Regions from separate parts of the Allobosea sp. 685 genome, predicted to be linked through region 1. Evidence: predicted binding sites of a transcription regulator. Region 1 holds the regulator's gene; the other holds the start of a gene.
What was found. Region 1 encodes PhoB, which activates phosphate uptake and scavenging genes when phosphate is short. Its sites were predicted from a motif close to TGTCATNNANCTGTCAT; they were not measured.
Positions count from the first base shown of each region.

Region 1 (4,415 bases):
GTCACCGCCGCCTTGCCCTCGCGCAGGATCGCCTCGCGCAGCAGGCCCGACAGCGCGTAGATCGCGCCGCCCTCGATGCCGTCGGCATCGATCATCGCCTCGCCGGTGGCCTGACGCTCACCGAAGCGGATGACGATGCGCTTCAACGGCGCGCCAGCGAAACGCTCACGCATCATCGCCGACCAGGCGACGGTGAAGCCGCCATTGGCCGGCAGCAGCGGCGCGACGGCGACGCCACGAGCCGCGAGCAGCGGCGCCCAACCGCCATCGGAACCGAGACGCGGCCAGCTCGCGCCGCCGAGGGCCAGCAAGGTCGCGCCGGGCCGGATCGTTTCGACCCCGCCGTCGCGGGTCTGGAAGGCAAGCGCGCCGTCGGCGCTCCAGCCGGTCCAGTGCATCCCCGATGCGAGTTTCACGCCCTGCCCTTCCAGCCGGCGCAGCCAGGCGCGCAGCAGGGGCGAGGCCTTCATCGCCTTGGGAAAGACGCGCCCGCTCGTGCCGGTGAAGCTGTCGGCGCCGAGACCGTCGGCCCAATCGCGCAAAGCCTGGGGCGGGAAGGCGCGGATCGCCGGTTCGAGCCAGGCCTGCGCATCGCGATAGCGCGTCAGGAGCTGATCCAGCGGTTCGGAATGGGTCAGGTTCAGCCCGCCGCGACCGGCGAGCAGGAATTTGCGCGCCGGCGAGGGCATGCGGTCATAGATCGTAACGGCGTGGCCGGCGGCGGACAGCCGCTCGGCGGCGATCAGGCCAGAGGGGCCTGCGCCGATGATCGCGATGTCGGATGTCGGCATGAACTCAAACTCCTGCGGCCCAGCTCCGGTTTCGGCTGCCGGAGGGCGGCGAGCGGGATCAGGCCTGCGATGTCAGCTCCTTGTGCACGAGGTGCACCCAATAGGTCGAGCCCAGAGCGAGAATATCGTCGTTGAAATCATAGAGCGGAGTGTGGAGCAGATTGCCCTTGCCCTCCGCCGCGGTGCCGTTGCCGATGCGGATGAAGGCGCCCGGCCGCTGCTCCAGCATGAAGGCGAAATCGTCGGCGCCGGTGTTGAGCGGGATATGCGTGTCCATCTTCTCCGCGCCGACGAGGTCGCTGGCTACCGTCGCCGCAAGCGCCGTCTCGTCAACGCTGTTGATCAGGGGCGGATAGCGGCGCTTGTAGAGGTATTCGGCGCTGCAGCCCTGGATGGCCGCCACGCCCTCGGCCAGCACGCCCAGGCGCTGCTCCAGAATGTCGCGCACCGCGGCCGAGAAGCAGCGCGCCGTGCCGGTGACGACGACCTCGGCGGGGATGACATTGGGCGAGCTGAAAGCACCGGCATTGATGTGGCCTACGCTCAACACCGCCGGTTCGACGGCGGGAACATTGCGGGCGACGATCGCCTGGACGCCGAGGATGAAATTGGCCAGCGCGATCGTCGGGTCGGTCGCGGTATGAGTGCCGGAGCCGCCATGGCCGCCGGTTCCGCGAAAGGTCACGACCCAGGTGTCGCTGGCGGCAAGCATCGGCCCTTGCCTGATGCCGAACTCCCCGGCGCGGCGGCCCGGCTGGTTGTGCATGCCGTAGACGGCATCGACCGGAAAGCGCTCGAACAGCCCCTGCTCGAGCATGACGCGGGCACCGCCCAAGCCCTCCTCCGCCGGCTGGAAGACGAAATGAACCGTGCCGCCGAAATCCCGGTGTTCCGCCAGATAGCGCGCGGCGCCGAGCAGCATGGCGATATGCCCGTCATGCCCGCAGGCGTGCATCTTGCCGGGAATGGTCGAGCGATGCGCGATCTCGCTCTTCTCCTCGATGCGCAGCGCGTCCAGCTCGGAGCGAAGCGCGATGGCGCGCTGCCCGCCGCGCTCGCCCTTCAGCGAGCCGACAACGCCGGTCCCGGCCAGCCCCTCATGGGTCTCGATGCCCCAGCCGCGCAGCGTCCGCGCCACCAGGGCCGCCGTCCTGACCTCCTCGAAGGCAATCTCGGGATGGGCGTGGATGTCACGCCGAATGGCGATGAGCTCGGCTTCGAAAGCCTTGATGGCGGGAAAAACGGGGCTGGAGATCACGGTCTCGAATCCTGGCGGGCGCATGAGCGGCCAAGACTAAAGAGGAACGTTACCTGCAACAATCGACGGGGCCGCAGCGCCCCGACCCGATATTGGAATGACGCGCGCTCTTAGCCTCGCGCGAAGGTCTCGTCGAAAGCGTAGCCAGCGCCGCGCACCGTGCGCAGCGGATCCTTGGCATCGCCGGGCGTGATCGCCTTGCGCAGGCGGCCGACATGAACGTCGACCGTGCGCTCGTCGATATAGACGTCGCGCCCCCAGACGGCGTCGAGGAGCTGTGCGCGGGAATAGACCCGGCCCGGCGCCTGCATCAGGAATTCGAGCAGGCGGAATTCGGTCGGGCCGAGATGCAATTCCGCGCCGGAGCGGCGGACCCGGCGCGTCGTGCGATCGAGCTCGAGATCGCCGGCCGCGAGCAGCCCCGCGACATGGCCAGGCTTGGCCCGGCGCAGGAGCGCCTGGATGCGCGCGATCAGTTCAGGCAGCGAGAATGGCTTGACCACATAGTCGTCGGCGCCGGTGGCGAGACCGCGCACGCGTTCGGTCTCCTCGCCGCGCGCTGTGAGCATGATGATCGGCACGCGCTCCGTGTCCCTGCGCGTGCGCAGGCGGCGGCAGAGCTCGATGCCCGACAGGCCCGGCAGCATCCAGTCGAGCAGGACGAGGTCGGGCGTGTGGTCACGCAGATGCAGTTCGGCATCGTCGCCGCGCGCGACGCTGTCGACCTCGAAGCCCTCGGCTTCGAGATTGTAGCGCAGGAGCAGCGTGAGCGGCTCCTCGTCCTCGACGATCAGGATGCGTGCGGGCATGGCGCGGTTCCGTTCCTGGCATTCAGCCGACACACACCGTCATGCTCGCCCTTGTGGCGAGCATCCACGTCTTGAACACAGGTCTCGACCGGTGAAGACGTGGATGGTCGGGATGATCCTCGGGACCAGCCCGAGGACGACCATGACGGGAAAGGTGCCGGTGCGTTCATTCCATCAGCTCCCCGTCACCGCCTCGACATTGATGTCGGTGGTGTCGAGCTTCGGGCGATTGAGATCGAGCGACTCGCCGGTGACGAGATAGTGGATCGTCTCGGCGATGTTGGTGGTGTGATCTCCGATGCGCTCGACGTTCTTGGCGCAGAACAGGAGATGCGTGCAGAAGGTGATGTTGCGCGGATCTTCCATCATATAGGTCAGCAATTCGCGGAAGAGCGAGGTGTAGAGCGCGTCGATCTCGTCGTCGCGGCGCCAGACCTCCATGGCCTTCTGCTCGTTGCTCGCGGCATAGGCATCGAGCACGTCCTTGAGCTGGGCCTGGACCAGCCGGCTCATGTGCTCGAGCCCGACCACGGCGCGATGCGGTGGCTGGAACTGGCCGGAGATCGCGACCGCGCGCTTGGCGATGTTCTTGGCGAGATCGCCGACGCGCTCGATGTCGGCGGCGATGCGGATCGCCGAGATCAATTCACGCAGATCATTCGCCAGCGGCTGGCGCCGCGCGATGGTCAGGACCGCACGCTCCTCGACATCGCGCTGGAGGTTGTCGAGGCGCTGGTCGGCGCTGATCACCTTCTGGGCGAGCGTGGTGTCGCGGCGCACCAGCGCCACGGTGGAATCGCCGAGCATGCGCTCGGACATGCCGCCCATTTCGGCGAGGCTGCGGCGCAGCCCCTCAAGTTCGGCGTCGTAGGAGCGGACGATATGTTCGGTCATCGCGGCGGATCCTCTGGAAGCGGGAGCGGAACTGGACAGTCAGCCGAAGCGGCCGGTGACGTAGTCCTGCGTCTGCTTCTTGTGCGGGTTCATGAAGATGGTGTTGGTCGGCGCGAACTCGATCACCTCGCCGAGATACATGAAGGCGGTGTACTGCGAGATACGCGCCGCCTGCTGCATGTTGTGGGTGACGATGACGATGGTAAAATCGGTCTTGAGCTGCTCCAGCAGATCCTCGATCTTGCCGGTCGAGATCGGATCGAGCGCCGAGGTCGGCTCGTCGAACAGGATCACCTCCGGCTTCTGCGCGATGGTGCGCGCGATGCACAGGCGCTGCTGCTGGCCGCCCGACAGGCCCATGCCCGAAGCCTTGAGCTTGTCCTTGACCTCGTCCCAGAGCGCTGCGCGGCGCAGCGCGCCCTCGACGCGGTCGTCGAGTTCCGACTTCGGCGGCTTCTCATAGAGCCGGATGCCGAAGGCGACATTGTCGTAGATCGACATCGGGAAGGGCGTCGGCTTCTGGAAGACCATGCCGATGCGCGAGCGCAGCTCGTTCACATCGACATCGTTGGAGATGACGTTGCGGCCGTCGAGGATGACCTCGCCGGTGGCGCGCTGTTCGGGATAAAGCGAATAGATGCGGTTGAAGATGCGCAGCAGGGT
Region 1 covers NZ_CP134779.1:5,460,479-5,464,893, forward strand. The annotation lists gene RMR04_RS26790 (TIGR03862 family flavoprotein) at 1-791, opposite strand, end outside; gene RMR04_RS26795 (M20 aminoacylase family protein) at 850-2,049, opposite strand; gene phoB (phosphate regulon transcriptional regulator PhoB) at 2,160-2,858, opposite strand; gene phoU (phosphate signaling complex protein PhoU) at 3,033-3,752, opposite strand; gene pstB (phosphate ABC transporter ATP-binding protein PstB) at 3,792-4,415, opposite strand, start outside.

Region 2 (4,415 bases), 2.4 Mb from region 1:
ATCTTCTCGGCCAGCTTGATCTGGCCCTTCGCCTGGTCCATCAGCGCGAGGCCACCAATCGGCAGGCTGATGCCCGGTCCGACGCGATCGCCGTCGACCCCGACAAGCTCCAGCGAGCCGCCACCGAGATCGCCGGCGACGCCATGCGGCTCGGAAAAGCCGGAAATCACGCCAAGCCCCGAGAGATAGGCCTCGCGACTGCCGGAGATCAGTTCGATCGGCTGGCCGATCGCCTGCTCCGCCCTGGCGAGGAAGGCCGGACCATTGGCGGCTTCGCGCGCGGCGGCGGTCGCGATGACGCGGATCTCGCCGACCTGCATCGCCTCACAGAGAACGCGGAAGCGCAGCAGCGCCTCGAGCGCGCGATCCATCGCGTCCGTGGCGAGCCGGCCGGTGGTGGCGACCTGCCGGCCGAGCCCCGCCATCTCCTTCTCGTTGAAGACCTGGGCGGGCGAGCGCGCCAGCATCTCATAGACGACGAGGCGGACCGAATTCGAACCGATGTCGATGATGGCGATCGTCTCGCCAAGGCTCAACCGCCCCGCAACGAAGCCCATGCCGGTCATCTCAGCTTTTCTTGGCCGCCCGCTTGGGGAGGCTTCTGGGGCTGGAGTTGGAGAGGGATTTTCCACGTCCGGACAGGCTCGGATTCGTCATGAAATATTTATGGGCGTTGAACGACTCGTCGCCCGGGGCCGGGACAATGCGTTGCGAACCGCCATCGGGCAAGATCGTCCAGCTCTGTTCATTGTCGAGGAAATTGGCCTGCATGATCTGCTCGAGCAGTTGCTGGTGGACCGTCGCGTTCAGAATCGGGGTCAGCGCCTCGACGCGACGGTCGAGATTGCGCGGCATCAGATCGGCCGAGGAGATGTAGAGCTTGGCCTTGGCCGAAGGCAGGCCGTGGCCTGCCCCGAAAGCGTAGATCCGGGTGTGCTCCAGGAAGCGGCCGACGATCGACTTGACGCGGATGTTCTCGGAGAGGCCGGGAATGCCGGGCCTCAGGCAGCAGATGCCGCGTACGACGAAGTCGATCTCGACCCCCGCCTGGCTGGCATCGTAGAGCGCGTCGATGATCTCGGGATCGACCAGCGAATTGCACTTACCCCAGATCGCGCCCTTGCGGCCGGCCTTCACATGCGCGACCTCCTCGGCGATGTCGGAGAGCAGGCGCTGCTTCAGCCCCACCGGCGACACCGACATCTTCTCCAGCTCGGCCGGCTCGGCATAGCCGGTGATGAAGTTGAAGATGCGCGCGACATCCTGCGACATCACCGGGTCGGCGGTGAAGAAGGATACGTCGGTGTAGATGCGCGCCGTGATCGGGTGGTAGTTGCCGGTCGCGATATGGCAATAGGTCACGAGCTGGCCGGCCTCGCGGCGCACCACCATCGACAGCTTGGCGTGGGTCTTGAGCTCGATGAAGCCGTAAACGACCTGGACGCCGGCGCGCTCCAGATCCTTGGCCCAACGGATATTGGCCTCCTCATCGAAGCGCGCCTTGAGCTCGACCAGGGCGGTCACCGACTTGCCGGCCTCCGCCGCTTCGGCCAGAGCATGCACGATCGGCGAGTTCGACGAGGTGCGATAGAGCGTCTGCTTGATCGCGACGACGCTGGGATCGCGTGCCGCCTGCTGCAGGAACTGAACGACGACGTCGAAGCTCTCATAGGGGTGGTGGACGATCAGGTCCTTCTGGCGGATCGCGGCGAAGCAGTCGCCGGCATGCTCGCGGATGCGCTCGGGGAAGCGGGCATTGTAGGGCTTGAACTTGAGGTCGGGGCGGTCGACGCCGACGAGCTGCGAGAGCTCGTTGAGGCCGATCATGCCGGCGACATCGACGATCTCGTCGGCGTCGACCTTGAGCTCGCGCACGATCAGCTTGCGCAGATGCGCCGGCATGCCGGTCGAGACCTCGAGCCGGATGACGACGCCGCGCCGACGCAGCTTCAGCATCGTCTCGAAGACGCGCACCAGATCCTCGGCCTCTTCCTCGATGTCGAGATCGGTGTCGCGGATGACGCGGAACGAGCCGGTGCCCTTGACGTCATAGCCCGGGAAGAGCTTGCCGATGAAGAGCGAGACCGCGTCCTCCAGCGTGATGAAGCGATGCAGGCCTTCGCGCCCCAGATCCGGCAATTCGATGAAGCGGTCCATCTTGATCGGCACGCGGATCAGCGCGTCGAGCTGGCGCCCGTCGCTGATCCTCTCCAGCGCCAGCGCCAGCGTGAAGCCGAGATTGGGGATGAAGGGGAACGGATGCGCCGGGTCGATCGCCAGCGGCGTCAGCACCGGGAAGATGTAGTGGAGGAAGTAATCCTCCAGCCAGACCCGCTCCTGCTTGCCGACTTCGCTTGGGCCAAGCAGGTGAATCTTGTTCTCGTGCAGGTCGCGCTTCAACTCGATCCAGCGCGCCTGCTGGTCGTCCGTCAGAGCCGAGACCGCCTTGCCCAGTTCGGCAAGCTGCTCGGCCGGCGTCAGTCCGTCCTGGCTCTTCGTGACCACGCCGGCCTTGAGCTGTTCGCGCAGGCCCGAGACGCGGACCATGAAAAATTCATCGAGATTGGCGGCTGAGATCGAGAGGAAGCGCAGCTGCTCCAGCAGGGGGTGATTGCGGTTCGAGGCCTCTTCCATGACGCGGCGGTTGAACTGCAGCCAGGACAGCTCGCGGTTTATGAAGCGGGCGGGCAATTGCCGCAGCGGGGTATCGGCGCCGTAGGCGTCAATGGCGGGGATGTCGAGATCCATGATTTCTGCCGTTTGCGCGTTCATCTGCTTCGCTTTTGCCCCTGCCGCCGCGTGTCGCATCAATTTCGCCGCGTCAGTTCCGCCGCTTCGATCCCGTCCGCTCTTGAAGCCATCCTAGCGTGACGCTTCGATGACATTCGATCCCGGCCTTCATGTCCATCGCACCTGCCGGATCACAGTTCAGGACGCGGCCCGCTCCTTGACCAGCCCGTCCACGAACAGATCCAGCACTTTGGCCATGGTTCCGTCGATGTCCGCATCGGCGACCTGCCAACTCGGGAAATGGCCATCGACCAGCATGCGCGCGAGACCATACACCAACGCACGCGCCGCGATCTGGATCAGGTGCCGGTCGTTGCAACGCAGAAGCCCGCGTTGCGCCGCCTCCAGCAACAGGGCTTCGATCTGAGCCTGGATTTCGGCGTTCTCGCGGCCCAGCGACGGCGATCCGTCGAAATCGATCGAGCGCCGTGACGAGATGATTTCGAAATGGGTCGGATTGCGTCTGGCCCAATCGAGATAAGCCCGCCCGATAGCGCGTATGCGCAGCATCGGATCATCATCCACCTCCTGCGCCAGTGCCAGCGCGATTTCGGCCCTGAAGCGCCGCATCGCCTCCTCGGCCACCGCCGTCATCAGTGTCATCTTGTCCGGGAAGTGGCGGAACGGAGCTGCTGGTGAGACCCCGGCCAATCGCGCCGCCGCCCGGACACTCACCGCCGAGAGCCCCCCCTCCTCAGCCAGCTTGAGCGCCTGCTCGACGAGCTCCTCGCGCAAATTGCCGTGATGATAGGCCGAACCGCCCTCACCCGCCTCGCGGTCTCCGGTTCGAGTCGGTTTCACGGTGCTCATGGGTGGAAGCTAGTGCACGTTCCGGCACAGGAGGAAACCCGCCAGCGAAGGAGGAAACCCGTTCCGAAACTAGGAGAAGCGCCTTCGCATCACGATCATGTAATCATCGATTACATTTGTTGCCTAGAGCGAGCGCTGATGCAATCGTCGCTCGATAGCGGCGCACGCCCCTCACGAAACGGCATCGACATGACAACCGCGCGGAACGAGCCGAAGCCATCATATCCGGCAGGCCTGCTGGAAGGCTGGTCACTGCTTGGGCTGCTCGCATCAGGGCTCGTTTTGGGCGTGCTTGCCGCGTTTGCAACCTCGTCCAGCGGAAGCGACGGCATCCGGCTGGTCATCCGCATCACGGCGCGGACATCTCTGGTATTGTTCTGCCTCGCTTTCACGGCCTCGGCTCTGTTCCAGGCCTGTCCCGGCATCTGGACGCGCTGGCAAAGGCGGAACCGGCGCTATCTCGGACTGTCCTTCGCCCTGTCCCATGGCCTGCACGGACTTGCCATCATCGCCTTGGCCAGCACGGCCCCGGCCCTGTTCAAGCAGCTCAGCAACACCGGTACACTCATCTCAGGCGGCCTCGCCTATCTTTTCATCCTCGCCATGGCCGCAACATCGTTCGACAAAACCGCGGCCATGGTCGGCCCGCAAGCCTGGCGCTGGCTCCATCTGTGCGGGGCTTATTACATCTGGCTCAGCTTCATGGTAACCTTCGGCAAGCGCGCGGTCATGGACCCGTTCTACTGGCCTTTCATCACGGTTCTGATCGCGGCCCTGGCTCTCCGGCTTTGCTTGCGCAGGAAGCCGCTGAACGC
Region 2 covers NZ_CP134779.1:3,040,853-3,045,267, forward strand. The annotation lists gene ppx (exopolyphosphatase) at 1-566, opposite strand, end outside; gene RMR04_RS15745 (RNA degradosome polyphosphate kinase) at 568-2,772, opposite strand; gene RMR04_RS15750 (TetR/AcrR family transcriptional regulator) at 2,929-3,600, opposite strand; gene RMR04_RS15755 (hypothetical protein) at 3,790-4,415, shown strand, end outside.
Region 2: RMR04_RS15745 (RNA degradosome polyphosphate kinase) is a predicted target of PhoB. The motif match lies at 2,868-2,884, and genes of this name have one in related genera.